DNA from 4 places in the Candidatus Nitrospira allomarina genome. Region 3 is predicted to be linked to each of the others. Evidence: riboswitches for the same ligand, from Rfam matches in the RefSeq annotation. Region 3 holds a riboswitch; each other region holds the start of a gene.

Region 1 (4,359 bases), 1.6 Mb from region 3:
GAAGCCAAAACCTTTCCGATCATTAAACCATTTTACCGTTCCCTTACTTCTCATGATGGCCCTCCCCATTAGAGTACTTGTGGATATATATTTCAAAAAAGTTGTGCGTGTTTAAAAAGAAAAGCCGAAAAAGGAGTCCATTCCTCTCTCGGCTTCACGGCGTAATATTCTTCTCACTTCTTTACCCATTACAAAAACGAAGAGGATGTAGCACAGTTTGCAGAATCTGTCAATAAATGACACGGAGAAATTCATTCCCTACTATTCGCCTGTAAGCTAATTATTCCGGATATTTGATTGAAAATGAGCATAGGGGCCATGCTACTTAGCCGACATATATCATCACTTTCTATTTATTTGAATTGTCCAAGACCTTGATCAGACTTCTCGATCGGTACATTTTTTTTGAGTTGCTTCGCCCATTTTTGACCAGTCTGACCGGATTGTGTTTCATCATTTTTACCAAGGAAATGCTACGGCTGGTGGATTTAGTGGTATCTCGAGGAATTAGCTTGGCGGCTTTGGGGTCTATTGTATTGCATTTGCTTCCTTCCTTTTTAGTTCTAACCCTACCGATTGCCTGCTTGATTGCCTCAATTTCGGCATTTAATCGCCTATCGTTTGACAATGAGGTCATTGCCATACGAGCTGCCGGGGTCAGTTTCTGGCGAATCAACCTTCCTGTAGTGGTCTTTTCCGGCATCGTATTCCTCTTAACGGTATATCTTTCCCAATGGGGCCAGCCGTGGGCCAATGTGTCATTGAAGACTTTGGCTCTGAGCGTCATTGAAGATGAGTTGACTCTTGCGGTTGATTCGGGGGTGTTTAATGAGCCGATCCCCGGACTCATGGTGTATGTGCCACACTCGGAGAATGCTTCTGGGGGTAAGGGAATCTTTATTTCGGACCAACGCAATCCGGAACAACCCTTGATAATTGTGGCGGAGAATTTTCACATGTTGAAACAGAGCGAACGTCAGCAGTTTGGCATTCGATTGTTTAAGGGAGCAATTCATCAAATCCCCAACGATGCCAATAGTTTTCATCGGGTCACCTTTGATACCTATGATTTTTGGCTATCTTCGCCTTTTACCTCGGTGAAAGATAAGACAAAACGGAAAACCTACCAAAATCTCACTCAGCAATTGGAGGAATCAGGTGGAACGGACGCTGGAGCCCTTCGTCGATTAGTAGAGTTTCATAAAGACACCGCCTTTCCCGTTGCCACCTTTGTGCTGGGGTTATTGGGCGTCCCGGTGGGGATTGTGTCGAAGCGGTCCGGGAAAGCCGGAGGGTTTGCGATTGGGGTTGGCGTGGTTATCGGATTTTATTTATTAAATGTGTTGGGAGAGTTTCTCGTGACGACTTTGGTGATCTCTCCGTTTTTTGGTGCGTGGATGCCTAACATTATCCTAGCCTGCTTCACAGGATTCCTGCTATTTCAAGCTGGAAAACAATGATCCAGAATCCTTTCAAGCAAGTTAGATCATGAAAAAAATTTCTTGGTATGTGTTTGGGAAGTTCAGCCGCGTCTTCCTAATGTGTCTTGTGACCGTGCTGACGATTTATCTGGTTGTGGATTTTTTTGAAAAATTGAGAAAGTTTTTGAAATATGATGCAGACCTAACCGTTATTTTCAGCTTTTTTGTCTATCGAATTCCCGAAATTGCTTTTCTCTTAGCCCCGCTGGCGGCTCTAATGGCGTCAATTTTGACGGTTTGTGGGCTTAATCGGACTCGTGAAATCACGGCGATGCGCAGTTGTGGGTTAAGTTTTTATCAAATTGCCATTCCCTTTTTTATCTTTGGCGGGCTTGTGAGTGTCGTGGGTCTGAGTTTAACGGCCGTGTTGATTCCTCTGGCCAATATTAAAGCTGAATTTGTTCAATCGGTCTTAATCCAAAATAAACCAGAACCCCTTTTACTTACTCCAGAACGTCTGTGGCTTCGGGTGGGACGCAATCACCTTATGCGGATTGATTCAGTGACAGAAGATGGGTTTCGGTTGAATGGTATTCACCAGTACACGCTTGACGATCGCTTCAGTCTCAAAGGCATTCTTGAAGGGAAATGGGCAACATTTGTTGGTGAGGAATGGATAATGGAGCATGCAATTGAGCGAACATTTCAGGATGAAGAACGTATGCAAGTGAATAGTCTGCCACGGCAGTCGTTGCCTCTCTCTCTCACGGCTGATGATTTTCAGAATTGGCTAGCTCAGTCTCCAGAGCATATGTCCTTGTATCAATTGCATGACTATATTCAAAGGTTGATAGAAGATGGTCATAGTCCTCATCGTTTTTTAACTGATTATTGGTCTCGAATTGCATACTCTCTCGTTCCTCTGGTGATGATACTGTTAGGGATCTCGGTGAGTCTCCGCGGAAGTGGTGTGCGTGAGGTTGGAATAGCAAAAGGGCTTGGGCAAACTCTGGCAATTGGGTTTTTTTTCTGGGCTGCACATTCGGTCGGCATTGTCTTAGGACGAAATGGAGCGGTATTACCGATCATTGGCAGTTGGATTGCCACAGCCATGTTTTTGATCATCGGGATTAATCTTTTTTTAAGGCTAAAATGAGGGTTCCACGATTGTCATGAAGAGCATTGGAAAGAATGTGTGATTGGGCTTTTGATCATCCGTTCCTATTCACCATTCGTGTTGGTCTTTGATGCTGTGCGATGTATGAACTTGTCAAGTTTTCTCATAAACACGCAAGGGATTTTCTTAATTCCCCCTGACTCGGATCCGATAACATTTCCATAGAGATAGAGGTCGATGAATAGGAGAGAAACCGGGGATCCAAGGCAGACCGCTAATCGGGGAACCTCAAAAACCCATCACTTATATGAGGTTGTAATTATCGAATAACGAATTCAACAGGTGACAAGGGCAAACTATCCGTGAGGGTAGGGCGCAAAGCCAAGAAACCCTGAGAACGTTGGTGTTTCAGGGTTCGTCTGGTTACCGAACTGTGTTGGTGGATCCATGCGTTCGTTCATGCGCCCATTCCCTGGAATTGGGCGCTTTTTTTGGTCACCCTGGAAAGGCCAAAACATGAACGAAGACGCACAATCTTTCACAAAGACAGCAGTTGGTATTAAAGAACTCGGCTCGTCTCACCTCGGTTCGGTTAGTCCGAAAAATGCAGAACATACGGAAGCACAGGTCCAGCTCGATCAGGAACATGTTACCCGGATTTTATTAGAGTTTCTCCCGACGATTCGTCGGATGGCTGGAATTATGGCATTCAGGAATCCCTTTTCCCTGGATGTCGAGGATTTGACCAGCGCAGGGGCTATGGGGCTGTTGTCGGCGTTGAAGCGCTATGATCCAACACGCGATATTAAATTTCGCACATTTGCCGAATATCGCATTCGTGGGATGATGTTAGATGAAATTCGGTCGATGGATTGGGTTCCTCGGTCTGTGCGATCTCGCCGAGATCAAGTGCGACAAAAAGTTGAAGAGCATCTTCAGAAAAATGGGATGCCACCGACCACACAGGAATTGGCCACCCTGTTGGGCGTACCCATTGAAGAAGTAGAAGGAGTGGGCGGGTGTGATCCTCGTTTAATTAGTCTGGATGAGCCGGTTGGGCAGGGAGAAGATGAATGTACCCTCCGTGATGTTTTGCCGGATGTTAACCATCTGGACCCTTTTGTGGCTTGTGCGGATGCAGAAATGAAAGCGGCATTGTCAGCGGCCCTACAGACATTATCGGCCCGCCAGCAAGAGGTGCTTCAATCGTATTATCATGCCGGATTGACGATGAAAGAAATTGGGCGGCAAATGGGTCTGACCGAGTCTGGGGTCTGTCGGGTGCATTCCGGTGCCATTCGACACCTCCGCATAGAGTTGAAACGTATTGAGGATGGGGAATCCCGGGCGCCTCGACCCAGGAATTTGCGAAAAACGCCTGTTGTTCGCGACTAATTAAATGGTGTGCTTATTAAAGAATTCGTGTCCGCCAATTTTTGCCACTTTACGGTTGACCTGAGCCCACCGGGGAGTCTGGACCAGTTGGGGATTATAAAACAGTACAGCCCCATCCACCACCTTTCGCCCGTCTTGTACAAGCATCCAGGCTAATAAACTATCTTGCATGATTCGATTGGTTTGATCGAATTGCACTTCCTCTGGATTTCGTCCCATCCATGGTTCAAACTGTTTGGCCCGAAGAACCGTGCCCTTGACCGTGCCATCGCTGTGGTATTTGAGAGCCATTCGGTTCCGAATCACGGCCGCGACAGCTAACTTTCCAGCAAAACTTTCACCACCGGCTTCCAGATAGATGGTTAGGGCGGCTAATGTATCGTCGCTGTGGCGAGATTCCTGCGAAGGGATTATTTCCAGAGGCAA
Region 2 (4,359 bases), 780 kb from region 3:
GTTGTAGCACTTGGGGGTTGGTTTCTGGGTCGATCATGGGAAGAATCGGTTTTCTGGGGACTGTTGTTGTCGTTGAGCAGCACCGCCATTGTCCTTAAGATTCTGGGAGATCGAGGAGAAATGGATGCGTTGCATGGGCAAGCGACCATGGCGATTCTTATTTTTCAGGATCTAGCCGTTGTGGCTATGATTTTACTGACTCCGGTACTGGGAACGGGTTCCCAAGGGGAGACCGGGGTCATTGTCGAAACGCTCGTGAAATCCGTTTTGGTTGTGGGGTTGATCGTGTTGGCTGCTCGGGTTCTTGTCCCTCATGTTCTTCATCTTATTGTGGGGACTCGAAGTCGAGAGTTATTTCTCCTGTCGATTATTGTATTGGGGCTGGGAACGGCTTGGTTGACTTCCCTCGCGGGATTGTCATTGGCTCTAGGCGCATTTATCGCGGGGCTAGTGATTTCTGAATCGGAATATAGTCATCAGGCACTGGCCGAAGTCATTCCTTTTCGGGATAGTTTTAATAGTTTATTTTTTGTCTCAGTGGGGATGTTAATGAATCCCTCGGTCATCGCGGAATTTCCCATTTTGGTGATGGGATTATTGGTGCTTGTCGTGTTAGGCAAGTTCCTCACAGGAACCGGAGCGGTATTCCTTGCTGGAGTTCCCGTTTCTACTGCATTATTAACGGGGGTGGCATTAGCGCAGGTGGGAGAGTTTGCCTTTATCCTGGCCCGGGTGGGGCAGGGAGAAGGATTATTGAATACCCATGCCTATAATATATTTCTTGCAGTATCGGTGTTGTCCATGACAATTACGCCATTTTTGATTCAATGGGCTCCCCGCCTGGCTAGACGAACTGAGGCTCTTGACCGCCTAAAACATTGGTTCCCTCGACGTCAGGTCAATGTGCGGCAAAGTATCAAGATTAAAGTCAAAGACCATGTCATTATCGTGGGTTATGGCTTAAATGGCCGGAATCTTGCCAGGGTTTTAAGTGATATGGAGATTCCATTTGTGGTGCTGGACGTCAATCCTGATGTCGTGCAGGCTGATCAAAAAAAGGGACGGGGCACCATGCTCTATGGGGATGGGACGAATCCCAGAGTGTTGACTCAAGCCGGCATCTTATTGGCGCGAGTACTCGTGGTGGCTACCTCTGACCCTTTTGGCGCGCGCCGAATTGTTCAACAAGCACGACAACTGAATCCCAATCTTCATATTGTCGTACGAACACGATATTTAAAGGAATTGCAGGACCTTCAAGAACTAGGAGCCAATGATGTCGTGCCGGAAGAATTCGAAACATCAATTGAAATTTTTGCCTTGGTTCTGCGTACCTATCAGACGCCGAAGAACAGGATTCAAGATAAAGTTGAACAAATTCGTCGGGAAGGGTATCTCCTACTCCGGAGAGGGGAGCTCCCTGAGTTAGCACACCATCTGCGTGCTGGGACATTGGCTGATGTGCAAGTCGATACCTGTCGGGTGGAAAACGATTCTCCCGCGTTGGGGAAACCATTGACGCAGTTGCATATCCATGGACGGACAGGCGCTTCGGTGATTGCGATTACACGGGATGGCGTGACGCAATCCAATCCTTCTCACGAAACGATTCTGGAGCCAGGTGATGTCCTCGTCCTTCTTGGTGCGCGTGAGCAAATCCGTAAGGCCATCGCCTTGCTCGTGGATGTCAAAATGTAAAAGGCTTGGTCTTGCCCGGGCCTATTTGGACGGCGGGTAAGCCCGTATGGTCGATTCCTCTACAAAATCGTTCCACCCAATGATTATGGCTTATCTTCTTCAGGTGTAGAACGTCGCTGGGGTGATCTTTTAAAGCTCTTGGAATCAGGCTTGCCTGCCATGAGGGCTCCATGCTGGAGAAACCCTGCATCCCAGGTGGGTCCTGGAAGGGGATGCGATGTCGTCTGGGCTTTCGGTGAAGGAAAGCTTCGCGAATGGATCTTTTCGTATTCCAAACCAGAGGGCCTCGTCAAGTAAGCTTTGAGCCTTCACGCCTTGCGCACGTCTCAAGGAGAAGGAAGAAGACCTGGCAAACGTGCCGTTCAAGAACGATCATGATTGGACGCCAAGTGCCAGAAGAATTCTCCAACCTTCCCTGCCTGGTTGATGCCTAAAGGCTTTTGGGGATCCACCGATAAAAGCCCGTGAAGTAATTGGTCACGTGTCTCCTCACTCAAAAGCGAGTTTGGATCATTCGAACGAAGATGGCATAACACAACGTAAACTAGTGGCCTCTTTCCGATAAAAGCAAACCCATTGTGAAGTGGGGACGCAAAGCCACGGGTCAGAATTTCTGATAGCCGGGTTACCGAAGAAAGAGAGACGTGCGGGAATGGGGCCTCTGTATGTGTGCGAAGGAGGTATCCCATGTCCGATGGTCGTGCGGCGAGTCGTCTAAAAAGGTGTCTAGCGTGGTGTATGCTTGGCAGTTGCCTCCTTTTTCTCCCGCAGGGGGCACAAGCCGCCACCAGTGATTCGGCTACCCTCCAATGGACCGCCAATCAAGAGGCCAATTTAGCGGGATATCGGATCTATCGAGGAACCAACCCCGGGGTTTATGGGGTTCCCACGACGGTCGGGAAGATCACGACCCATCAATATACCAACTTACCCACGGACAAAACGCACTATTTTACGGTTACGGCTTTCGATGCCTCGGGCAATGAAAGTCTTCCCTCCCCCGAGGTGAAAAAATATATCGCACCGTCCTCCCCCTCTTCCGGTTCCTCGAGTCCGCCGCCGTCCTCCTCGCTCAGTATTTCGAATCTGACCGTTGCCAGTGGAGCCACGTACCTGGTGGCCGCCGTCGGCCTCCAAGCCGGGGGGGACGGTGTATCGCGACCGCGCCTATACCTTTACCACGGTCCCTACGAGTGTGCAGGGCGCGGCCTATATCCAAACGGCTAATAATGATAAAGCGGCCACGGCAGCGGCTTTCCTCCGCTTTACGGTGAATCAACCAGTGTCCGTCACGGTAGCTTATGACGTGCGGCTCACGCCAAAACCGTCGTGGTTGAGCAGCTTTACCGATACGGGCAAGAATCTGGTGACCTCGGATACGACCTTCCGCCTCTATGCTCGGGCTTTCCCCGCCGGGACGATCACTCTCGGGGGTAATGCCGGTGGGGGGAGTGGCAGTATGTATTCCGTTATCGTTCAACCAGCGGAGGGCCCCGCTCCCGATATCACGCCTCCCACGGTAGCCTTGAGTGGCATCCAAAATGGGACGTCCCTGAGTGGCACCGTTACCGTATCGGCCATCGCCACAGATAATACTGGAGTGGTGGGTGTACAATTCCGACTCAATGGGAGCAATCTGGGGGCGGAGGATACGACACTCCCTTTCTCGCAAATATGGGACACGACTGGATTGGTTTCCGGTCAATATACATTGACCGCGATTGCCCGCGATGCGGCAGGCAATACCACAAGCTCAGCTCCGGTTACCGGAACCGTCGCCAATCCAACTACGCCGCCAACAACTATTTCCACAACCAATCCAACCACGGGCTCATTAGCGATTACCAACCTGACCGTCGCTACTGGGTCGGCGTATGGCGTGTCCGCCGCCGGTCTTCGCGCCGGGGGGACGGTGTATCGTGACCGCGCCTATACGTTTACCACGGTCCCCACGAGTGTACAGGGCGCGGCGTATATTCAAACGGCGAATAATGATAAAGCGGCCACAACGGCGGCCTTCCTCCGCTTTACGGTGAATCAACCCGTGTCCGTCACGGTGGCCTATGACGTGCGGCTCACGCCGAAACCGTCATGGTTGAACAGCTTTACCGATACGGGCAAGAATCTGGTGACCTCGGATACGACCCTTCACCTCTATGCTCGGGCCTTTCCGGCCGGGACGATCACTCTCGGGGGTAACGCCGGGGTTGGGAGCGGCAGCATGTATTCCGTCATTATTCAACCCTCAGCGCCAGTTACTACCACTGTCGATAATCCAACCACGGGCCCATTAGCGATTACCAGCCTGATCGTTGCCAATGGGTCAGCGTATGGCGTGTCCGCCGCCGGTCTTCGCGTGGGAGGGACGGTGTATCGCGACCGCGCCTATACGTTTACCACGGTTCCCACGAGTGTGCAGGGCGCGGCCTATATTCAAACGGCCAATAATGATAAAGCCGCCACAACGGCGGCCTTCCTCCGCTTTACGGTGAATCAACCGGTGTCCGTCTCGGTGGCCTATGACGTGCGGCTCACGCCAAAACCGTCGTGGTTGAACAGCTTTACCGATACGGGCAAGAATCTGGTGACCTCGGATGCGACCCTCCGCCTCTATGCTCGGCCCTTTCCCGCCGGGACGATCACTCTCGGCGGCAATGCCAG
Region 3 (4,359 bases):
TTGGCCTTGACTTCTCCAGTCCGGTGAACAACAGTCGCAGAGAACCCTTCTCAGGCTCCAGTCTGTCCACCCATCATCAGGACACTAATCTTGGATAAACCGATAAGGGCTGAAGCGCCCCAGCGCCCCCACCAGCCTGGTTGGGATTTGGCGTTCCATCAAAGAAACCATCACATTTCACTTCCGCTTGAATATCCTTTTTCTTGACGTTGGTCACCACCGCTTTAGCATACCCCACAATGGTGATAGAACCACTGGGATTACTACAAGATCCTCCATCTTGATATACCGGTAGATTGATATCCCATTCATACTGTCCAGTATCACTATTCCATTGTTTCTTCGCATCCCAGAGATCGATCAGATTGGGAAAGGCAGAAGCAACTTCTCCACCGGTAAACGTAAAGTGAGTCTGCCCTGGGATGATCCCTGGACTTTGATAGCTTCCATCTTTCAACCCATCAATAGTATTTCGGAGCGTATTCGCATTAGCCGGATTCTGATCAAAAACGTGCCATCCCGCACAGCCATTCGGCCCAGTCGGAGAAAATTGTATACCCCCATCGCAGTTGGCGACTCCGTTGAACCAGTTAGTGGAAATTGCAAACGGCACATCGGCCACTCCCGGTGGGACAGGTCCTCCTGAAGTCCCTAATGCAGCAATCGAACTGGTGGAAATATTCATAGTACTCATACCTAACATACCGGCAAAAAATGTCGATATCGCACCATTGGCCGCACCATCACGTCGGACAGTCGCGCGAATGGCATTCGGCCGGTTCACCGTTGGGTTGAACGTCTGCGCATTGAAATCCCATATCCCAAACTCAACATCTCCCTGCGAAAGAGACAAGTTACTGACATCTGAAGCACTGTTGGCAAATGCCGCAGCAGTCGCCTGAGCAGTTACTTGTGATTGTTCATTGCCAGTGAGTGCCCGTCCCATGTCCTGCTGCTCTGCGATGGTCAAGGTAAGATAGGTCACACCCAATTGTCTCGCAGCGGCCAGCGCGGCGGCATCCGAGGCATTGTGCAATTCATTTTGTGTGAGCAAGGCATGCCCGACATCAATCGTCACACCTGCCATGATGCCCATTGCGACCGCCATAAACGCCCCATTGATTGCCGCGACGCCCCGTTGGTTCAAGAGCGGTGAGACAATGGACCAACGTTGTTTTTTCCACATATTCGCTTCTCCGTTACATTGAAGATTTGAACAAGACATTCCACCTCGCCTTATTCCATCATCATGGTTACAGAGGCTTGTAGGTTGGGAGTCGAAATCGCAGGAATGAGTTTATCGATGACAAAATAATTCCAGGGGATGGTAGACACCACATTTAACGGCTGTCCCTGTGGGCTTCCGACCCCATTAACCACCACCGAGAGCCCTGATGGATCCACCCCTCCCGCTGCAAGAGAAGCCGTGATGGCTGCTTCAATTTCTGCCTGGCCATTGCCCGAAGCAAATAATGTCCCCTGGCGCGCTCCCACACGGGTCGCATTCACCAAAACTTCCTTAAACCACAACATGCGCCCAAAATCGATCGCTCCAAATGCAAGTGACGCAAGAATCGGTAGAATGAGAGCAAACTCTACCGCCGTCGAGCCACGCTCGGATTGTCTCAGCTTTAGTACTTGTTTGATTCGGTGCTCACTCATGCCTCTTTGTTCCCATTCGGCTATCTAAATGGATTGGAGGGCAGCGATCAGGCCATACCGTCAAATTCCACTGACACTACCGTTAGATATAGATCGGATGCATCACAAGTCCGGTATGGTACGGACCATGGTATAGAAAAATGCGGGAACGCTAGGACATCTAAATGCGTCAGTTAAAAGACTTGAGCAATTTTTTTTGGTGAGTACCCCTTCGATACCATTGAGAACAGTCTTTATCAGTATCCCGCTAACTCCCCAAGGCCCCCGCGATGACACCCATGACTTGCGTATACATGTTCCCAACCGCATTTCCCAAAGCTGCTTGAGCACTCAATGCCGTGGCACCGATCAGTGAGGCCAAGAGTGCGTATTCAATTGCCGTGGCACCTTCTTCATCAACGAGGAAGTTTTTTACCCATTGATGACAATGATTCAGGAGAATTGTCTGCATGATGCTGGCCTCCCTATCCTTTACCTGACCTTCGCGTCACCTCTCAAAACTGCGCCGCCATTCAGAGGCGGCTTCCCGCCGAAGTACCGCCCCGATAAACTTCTATCGGGAACGGCACTTCTAATCATCAACTGCGGGAAGGAGGTCTCACTTAGCTCGGAGCCGCAACACTGGTAGAAATCGTAGTAAAGGTACCGCTGAGCGCAGTCCCTACAGCAGTCACGGCCGTGACAATCACTGCGGCAATCAAAGCAGCTAACAAACCGTACTCAATCGCGGTGGCTCCCTCATCATCATTCACGAAACGCATTACTTGGTTAACCATAGCGCATCTCCTTAACGGGCGAAGGTAAATACTTTCGTTACGCCAGACTGCCCGGAAAATTCTGACGCAGACGTTGCCCCTTGGCTCTCCGTGCCTTCGGCAACCCGGCTATCAGGGACCAACCCTGACCCGTGGTTTTGCGCCCACGCATTTCGACGTGTTCGCCCTTATCGGGAAGGGGCACCCGACCGAATCCATGTTTCATGGTCATGAATAAATGCTCATAGACCCAAGAAAATTTTCCATTTCGTATTCTGTGACTCTTTGTTTTCATGCTTCATTATCGACCTCTTCAGGGAAAACTTGCCGATGGTTTTTTGTTGAATATGTTTCATATTGTTTACCGGTACAATGGTTTACCTCCCTTTGTTGACCAAGGAGATCGAAATTGTCCAGAACAGCTTAAATTTTTGGATGGAATGCACCTGAGGAAACGTGAGGAGTGAGACTAATGGAAATTGGAGAAATTCTCCGTGAAACTTCAAACGGAATGTGAAGAGCGATTGCTGCCTCCTCTCTTTGGTCAAGGTGATGAATGAGGATTTTTCACAAAGGAAACTTTGACACATTTTCAAGATAACAACGAAATATCCCGAAAAGACCTTCGATCGAAGACTTCAAGGCACCTTCACGATTGCCCAGTCTATAATATCCGGGCCATTTCCAATGCCCTTTCTTACTTTAACTCCAACAATGAACACCCCATTGAACGATGGGGTTAGATCAGTTGGAATTTTTTATAGGTTCTATTTACCAGGGCGCTCTGTATCCGCACACCAGTGACCAAATTCAGAACCGAGGGAAATAAATGATGAGACTGGGAAACTTGACTCTTGGAAAACCCTTTCTATGGCCGGTTGAACGATTTTTACGCAATACCATTTTCGTGCTCGCGATCTTCGACCTTGCCGTGATTCTTGTGCGCAAAATTGGCTTTGATTGGTTTTCCTATACCCTATTTTTTGCCTTGGGAATTTTCATCATTACTGTGGGACTGTTCTATCGTTCAAGCGGGCGTAGTGAGCGTATCTCCATGACACTGATGGCCACTGGCATGCTTCTTCTGTTTACAATTGTGCTATCAGTTTTCGGTTATCTGTTGCTCCCGCTTTGGCGAGAACCCATTGATCCGTTTCTGGTCCAAATCGATGCTTGGTTCGGGTATTCATGGCCAGACATTGTTCAATTTGCCGGTCGCCATCCATTGTTTAATGAATTGACGCGTTATGCTTATTTATCTTCCATCCCGCAAATGGCATTACTTTTTATTATTTTAGGATTTGGAGGCAAGCAAAAAGAACTCCATGTCTTCATCCTTTCAATTACCGCTTCAGGTCTGGCAACCCTTGGATTTTGGGCGCTGTTTCCGGCATTTGGCACCAGCGTGCTCTATGATATTTCCGGCACAATTGAGCAGGCGGCGAGACCGCTTGTTGGCTCGTCCTATGGTGCCGAACTATTGCGTCTAGGGGCTGAAGGACCAAAATTCATTTCTCCAAAGGATATGGAAGGCCTGGTGGCTTTTCCCTCGTATCACACGATCATGGCCGTTTTGGCTATGTATGCAGCACGCACCACTCGCTGGTGGTTTCCCATACTGATCGTCATCAATCTGTTCGTCCTTCCAGGAGTGCTTATCCATGGAGGGCATCACCTGATCGACGTATTCGGTGGTGTATTGACTGCCGCCTGCATCATTTACGTGGCAAGGCAGGTTGTGCCTGGAAAGGAAATCCAGGCTGACGGAGTATTTGTCGCTCCCGAACAGGAGATGGCGTTCAGTAAATGTTCCACAGACATGCCGGGGTTACACCCGTAAGCCTTAGTCCGTTCCCCTTTTGCATGCCACCGCACCAATTCTCCCTCCGACTCTCGTCTTTCCCTTGCATTTGCATCGGAATCCATCTGGAGGACATATTGT
Region 4 (4,359 bases), 120 kb from region 3:
AAGCATTTGAGTATGCGGCAAATATTTTAGCGCAGGTGCTGGTGAGCACGGTGGGCATTCGAGTCGATGCTCGAATTGATTCCTTGGGAACAGGGATACTGGGATCGGCTGGCCCTAATACCGTCCATCGGAATTTTCCCAATGCTCCTGTGGCAAATACCTGGTATGTCCAATCCCTTGCCAATAAGCTTGCAGAGCAGGATCTGGATCTTACTACCAGTGATATAAGTGCCACCTTCAGTGCAAATTTCACGAATTGGTATTTTGGGCTGGATGCCAATCCTCCATCTGGTCAATTTGATTTTGTTACCGTGGTACTTCATGAGATTATTCATGGCCTTGGTTTTTTGTCACTTGTTGATGTGCAAACCGGAGAGAAATTCTTAGGAACCAATGATGTTTTTATGCGTTGGTTGGAGCTTCATGGAGCCAGTCCGGCCAATTACCCTGAAATGACCGATAACCAAAGGCAATATGCGAATGTGGCGAACCCGAATCTTCATTTTGTTGGTGGCAATCTTCAAGGCGGCTCCGAAACCCTGACGGCCGGACGGACGGATACTCATGTTCAGATGTATGCTCCAAACCCGGCTCAATTAGGTTCATCGGTGTCTCATTTCACGAATACGATTAAGCCTGATCAGCTTATGGAGCCAGGAATAGCTTCCGGAAGGGCGATTCATGATCTCGGGTTAGCTCAACCTCTGTTGCAAGATTTAGGATGGATATTTGAGGCTGGCGTGAGTTTCCCAACTCGGAATGATGTTAATGGTGACGAGAAGGCAGACCTCGTTTGGCGCAACACGAGCACGTGGGCTGTCGCGATTTGGTTGATGAACGGTTCTACGATTGCTTCCTCCGGTTTATTGGGGGTGGTGTCGTCGAAGTGGCAGGTTGCCGGTACTGGAGATGTCAATGAGGATGGGAAAGCAGATGTTATCTGGCGTCACAGCGATACAGGAACGGTTGCGGTGTGGCTGATGAATGGTCTCACTGTCATGTCGGTGGGTTTTCCAGGTAGCGTCTCTGTGGATTGGCAAATCGCGAGTGTGGGTGATGTCAACGGCGACGGGAGGGCGGACCTCGTTTGGCGCAACACAAGTAGTGGGGAAGTGACGATTTGGTTAATGAGCGGCTCCACGATTGCTTCTTCCGGCCATTTGGGCGCCGTACCGTTGGAGTGGCAAATAGCGGGAACGGGAGATATGAATGCCGATGGAAAAGCGGATCTTATATGGCGGAATAACCTGACCGGCGTAGTGGAAGTGTGGCTAATGCAAGGACTCACGGTCCTGTCAATTGGTTTCACCGGAGGGGTCTCCACGGATTGGCAAATTGCAGGGGTGGGTGATGTAAATGATGACGGGATGGGGGATTTGGTTTGGCGTAAAACGAGTAACGGGGAGGTTGCAATTTGGTTGATGAATGGGGTGACTCTCAGTTCTCCTGGGTTTTTTGGCGTGGTGCCTCAGGGATGGGAGATTGCTAGCACCAGTGATGTCAATGGGGATGGGCGCGCAGATATAATTTGGCGTAACAAGCAGACGGGTACGGTGGCGGTGTGGATGATGAATGGGCTTACTGTCATGTCGATTGGCTTTCCGGGTAGTACTTCGATCAATTGGAAAATTCAACATTAGGCAAGGTTTAAATGAAATTTCCAACCTGTTGTTTTACCCAACATACAGAAATGGAGTTTAAGGGATGGTTTGGAATTAAAAGCACTGGTCGTTGTCTTAGTTGTCACCCCGATGCTGGAATCTGGCTTTTCCTAATGGAAAGTTATTGTTTCCGAGTGCATGGTTTTAAGGCGGTCAAATTATTTCGAGCCATTTGTTGAGATTAGTCCAATTGGAAGGCATGATCTGGTGATGACAAACCTTTTCCCTTATATGTAGGCATGGATATGCTGACGGCCAATGTGAAATGGTGGTGGGCAGCAATGCTTGCGGGTAGCATCTTCCTTGCGGTACCTGGGCATTCCGAGATTGGGGCCATCATAGGCGATGTGGTTGGGCATTTTTTTTCTGCCCTGATCTTAGCCATTGTGCCGATTTTGGGATATCGTCTGTTCTATGAACGGATTGGTGAAAAAGAAATCACCTATATCTTTGGTGCCGCCTGGATCTATCTTGTGTTTTCGCAATTAGTTGGATGGTAAGAAACTACCTTTATTGCAATGAATTTAGCCATTCCCTAGGTTTTAAAGCATTATCTGCACTCCCTCATCAAAAAGTTGAAAAGAAGAATATAGGGCGTTTGAAACTCATCGATGCGGTAGAGCGCGCCTCCTCCGGTTGAATACTTGATGCCACTTCTGATCACAATGATGCGTTAGCAGTGATCCTCTGCAATCTCTTTAAGAGCGTTTGCCTCGCACGCAAACTTTATATTGATTAAATCACGGGGAAAACATAAACAGACCTGTTGATATTAGAAATCGTACGCCCGTGTTGGCCTCCTGAGCAGAGAGCTTGGGTTACTTTACTGATTCCATAGGGAACGACTTATGTGAGGCCGATTTTCCTGACAAGGGGGCTTTGGGGGATTGCCCAGGTTTCCTGTGCTTCAGATGTAGGACCTTCAGATTAGATGTTCGTTAACACATTGCGTCTGTTTAATCGTAAGATTAATTCATGAATCATGGGTTCATTTTTCTACGACTATTCTTGTTTTATTGTAATTAAGGTTTGGCAGTCTTCATGAATTCTTGAGAAATAGGAAATTTTCTTTCCCAGGATTCAAGGATCTGGCAAAGATTCCGATGAAACATCCAGAATTAAAAACGGTTGTATCCTGAAAAAAAGCAAACCATCTGAAAGGGTGGGACGCAAAGCTATGGGCCTACGTCTCGGAGTTTGAGATAGGGTTGCCAGGTTGCCAGGCAAGCCACAGAGTCTCCTTGACATGAGCGGAGTGGCTTCGCTCGGCATGATTCACATGCATAAAGGAGATCTCGTATGTCACACGATCAAGGTTTCTCTCAAATTACCTACCCCCATACCCATACCCATTCCTTTCGATCCGTATTTAGGTCATTATGGACCATTGTTCTTTTTCTCTGTCTTTTTTCCTCCAATGCACTGGCGGGAGAAGTCACCCTAGCCTGGAATCCTCCTTCCGCAGAATATGGTGGATTCATTGTCGCCTACGGGACTTCAAGCGGCACTTATTCGGAGACTCAAGATGTCGGAGCTCAGGCCATTTATACGGTGACAAGCCTGACTCCCGGTCAAACCTATTATTTTGCGGTAAAAGCTTACGACCGGGCTCGTAAAATTGAAAGCCCGTTTTCAAATCAGGTGAGTGTTACCTTGCCTATCGTTAATGCGCGTCCTGCTCCTCCAAAGGATGTAAAGGTTTATTGAGATTCGTTTTCTGGGAAAAATAGTTACAAATAGATTGTATTTGGATGGGTTGCATCAACGGAAATGTCGTAAGCCGTTTTCACCCGGGATTTATGAAGCGGGCTCCGTGATAATGAAGTCTCCCTACCTCTAAGGACATTTGCAGAACGAGGATGTTCTGCAAATGTCCTGTTTATAAAGAATTCTTCTCCGGCGTTCGTTAAATAATGGATATGAGGACAGGGTCGATGACCTGAAGTCTCATTTCTCAAGTCCCACTCCGTCGAGATTTTAGTAACTGACCTCAAGAAATTTACATGAAGTCCTGTATGATCCCTTTAACTAAAACTGAAGTCTTCCGGTAGAGTTTTATTTGTTTTCCCCACCTTGATCGACTTTATCTTGTAATTTTGGTATTCATCCCCATCTAGAAAAACAGTTTACGAAAAAAACCTTATACTTCACTTATACTGAAGCCAGAAGGACTGTTTCTTGTGCGGGTTCCTATGGTAGGGTCCATCCCTCATCAGGGAACTCATCTTGCAATTGACTTAACAGACTGATGAGGGCACCATATCTAAGAGTTGGTCATGCCCAAAACTATAGAGTATTCTTCTGACTCCACCCCCCCGCACTTCCATCGAATTGAAGATAATAAGGTAGATGTAATGATTAATTCCGTATGGCGAAAAATAAGAGCGGTGCGTCTTTCCCCATTTGCCACAATGCGTGAGCGGAAACGGCCATTTGCTGTTATTCTGACTGTTCTCGTTGCCTGTGAGATATTTTCCCCGGTCGGGGGACAGGCTCAATCTTTTTCTGATATGGGACTATTTTATTTTACCGGGTCTCATCGGCCTATTCAGAATCGGGGGGGGCTTTTTCGTGAATATATGACGGGAAATGGTTTAGGGGATGGTATCAAAGCCGGTCCGGTCCTACTCCGCCCGTTTTTAGGCGTATCGGAAGTGTATACCGACAATGTGTTTAAGAGAGACACAAATACGAAAAG

What was found. Region 3 has a riboswitch for cyclic di-GMP ahead of PP769_RS08455 (Flp family type IVb pilin). Riboswitches for the same ligand answer to the same signal wherever they lie in the genome.
Region 1: linked by a shared signal. The riboswitch ahead of PP769_RS15790 (sigma-70 family RNA polymerase sigma factor) and the one ahead of PP769_RS08455 (Flp family type IVb pilin) in region 3 are both predicted to bind cyclic di-GMP.
Region 2: linked by a shared signal. The riboswitch ahead of PP769_RS04975 (fibronectin type III domain-containing protein) and the one ahead of PP769_RS08455 (Flp family type IVb pilin) in region 3 are both predicted to bind cyclic di-GMP.
Region 4: linked by a shared signal. The riboswitch ahead of PP769_RS08995 (fibronectin type III domain-containing protein) and the one ahead of PP769_RS08455 (Flp family type IVb pilin) in region 3 are both predicted to bind cyclic di-GMP.

What each region holds. Positions count from the first base shown of each region.
Region 1 is NZ_CP116967.1:3,554,685-3,559,043, reverse strand. Features, by position in the region: gene PP769_RS15805 (cold shock domain-containing protein) at 1-54, opposite strand, end outside; gene PP769_RS15800 (LptF/LptG family permease) at 375-1,460, shown strand; gene lptG (LPS export ABC transporter permease LptG) at 1,489-2,577, shown strand; cyclic di-GMP riboswitch class I at 2,879-2,969, shown strand; gene PP769_RS15790 (sigma-70 family RNA polymerase sigma factor) at 3,055-3,933, shown strand; gene PP769_RS15785 (cell wall hydrolase) at 3,934-4,359, opposite strand, start outside.
Region 2 is NZ_CP116967.1:1,137,691-1,142,049, forward strand. Features, by position in the region: gene PP769_RS04970 (monovalent cation:proton antiporter family protein) at 1-1,698, shown strand, start outside; cyclic di-GMP riboswitch class I at 2,255-2,331, shown strand; gene PP769_RS04975 (fibronectin type III domain-containing protein) at 2,386-2,925, shown strand; gene PP769_RS04980 (Ig-like domain-containing protein) at 2,849-4,359, shown strand, end outside.
Region 3 is NZ_CP116967.1:1,913,908-1,918,266, reverse strand. Features, by position in the region: gene PP769_RS08470 (TadG family pilus assembly protein) at 77-1,186, opposite strand; gene PP769_RS08465 (TadE/TadG family type IV pilus assembly protein) at 1,237-1,662, opposite strand; gene PP769_RS08460 (Flp family type IVb pilin) at 1,910-2,113, opposite strand; gene PP769_RS08455 (Flp family type IVb pilin) at 2,265-2,438, opposite strand; cyclic di-GMP riboswitch class I at 2,534-2,614, opposite strand; gene PP769_RS08450 (phosphatase PAP2 family protein) at 3,247-4,257, shown strand.
Region 4 is NZ_CP116967.1:2,032,906-2,037,264, forward strand. Features, by position in the region: gene PP769_RS08985 (FG-GAP-like repeat-containing protein) at 1-1,640, shown strand, start outside; gene PP769_RS08990 (hypothetical protein) at 1,907-2,161, shown strand; cyclic di-GMP riboswitch class I at 2,796-2,885, shown strand; gene PP769_RS08995 (fibronectin type III domain-containing protein) at 2,961-3,368, shown strand; gene PP769_RS09000 (outer membrane beta-barrel protein) at 4,016-4,359, shown strand, end outside.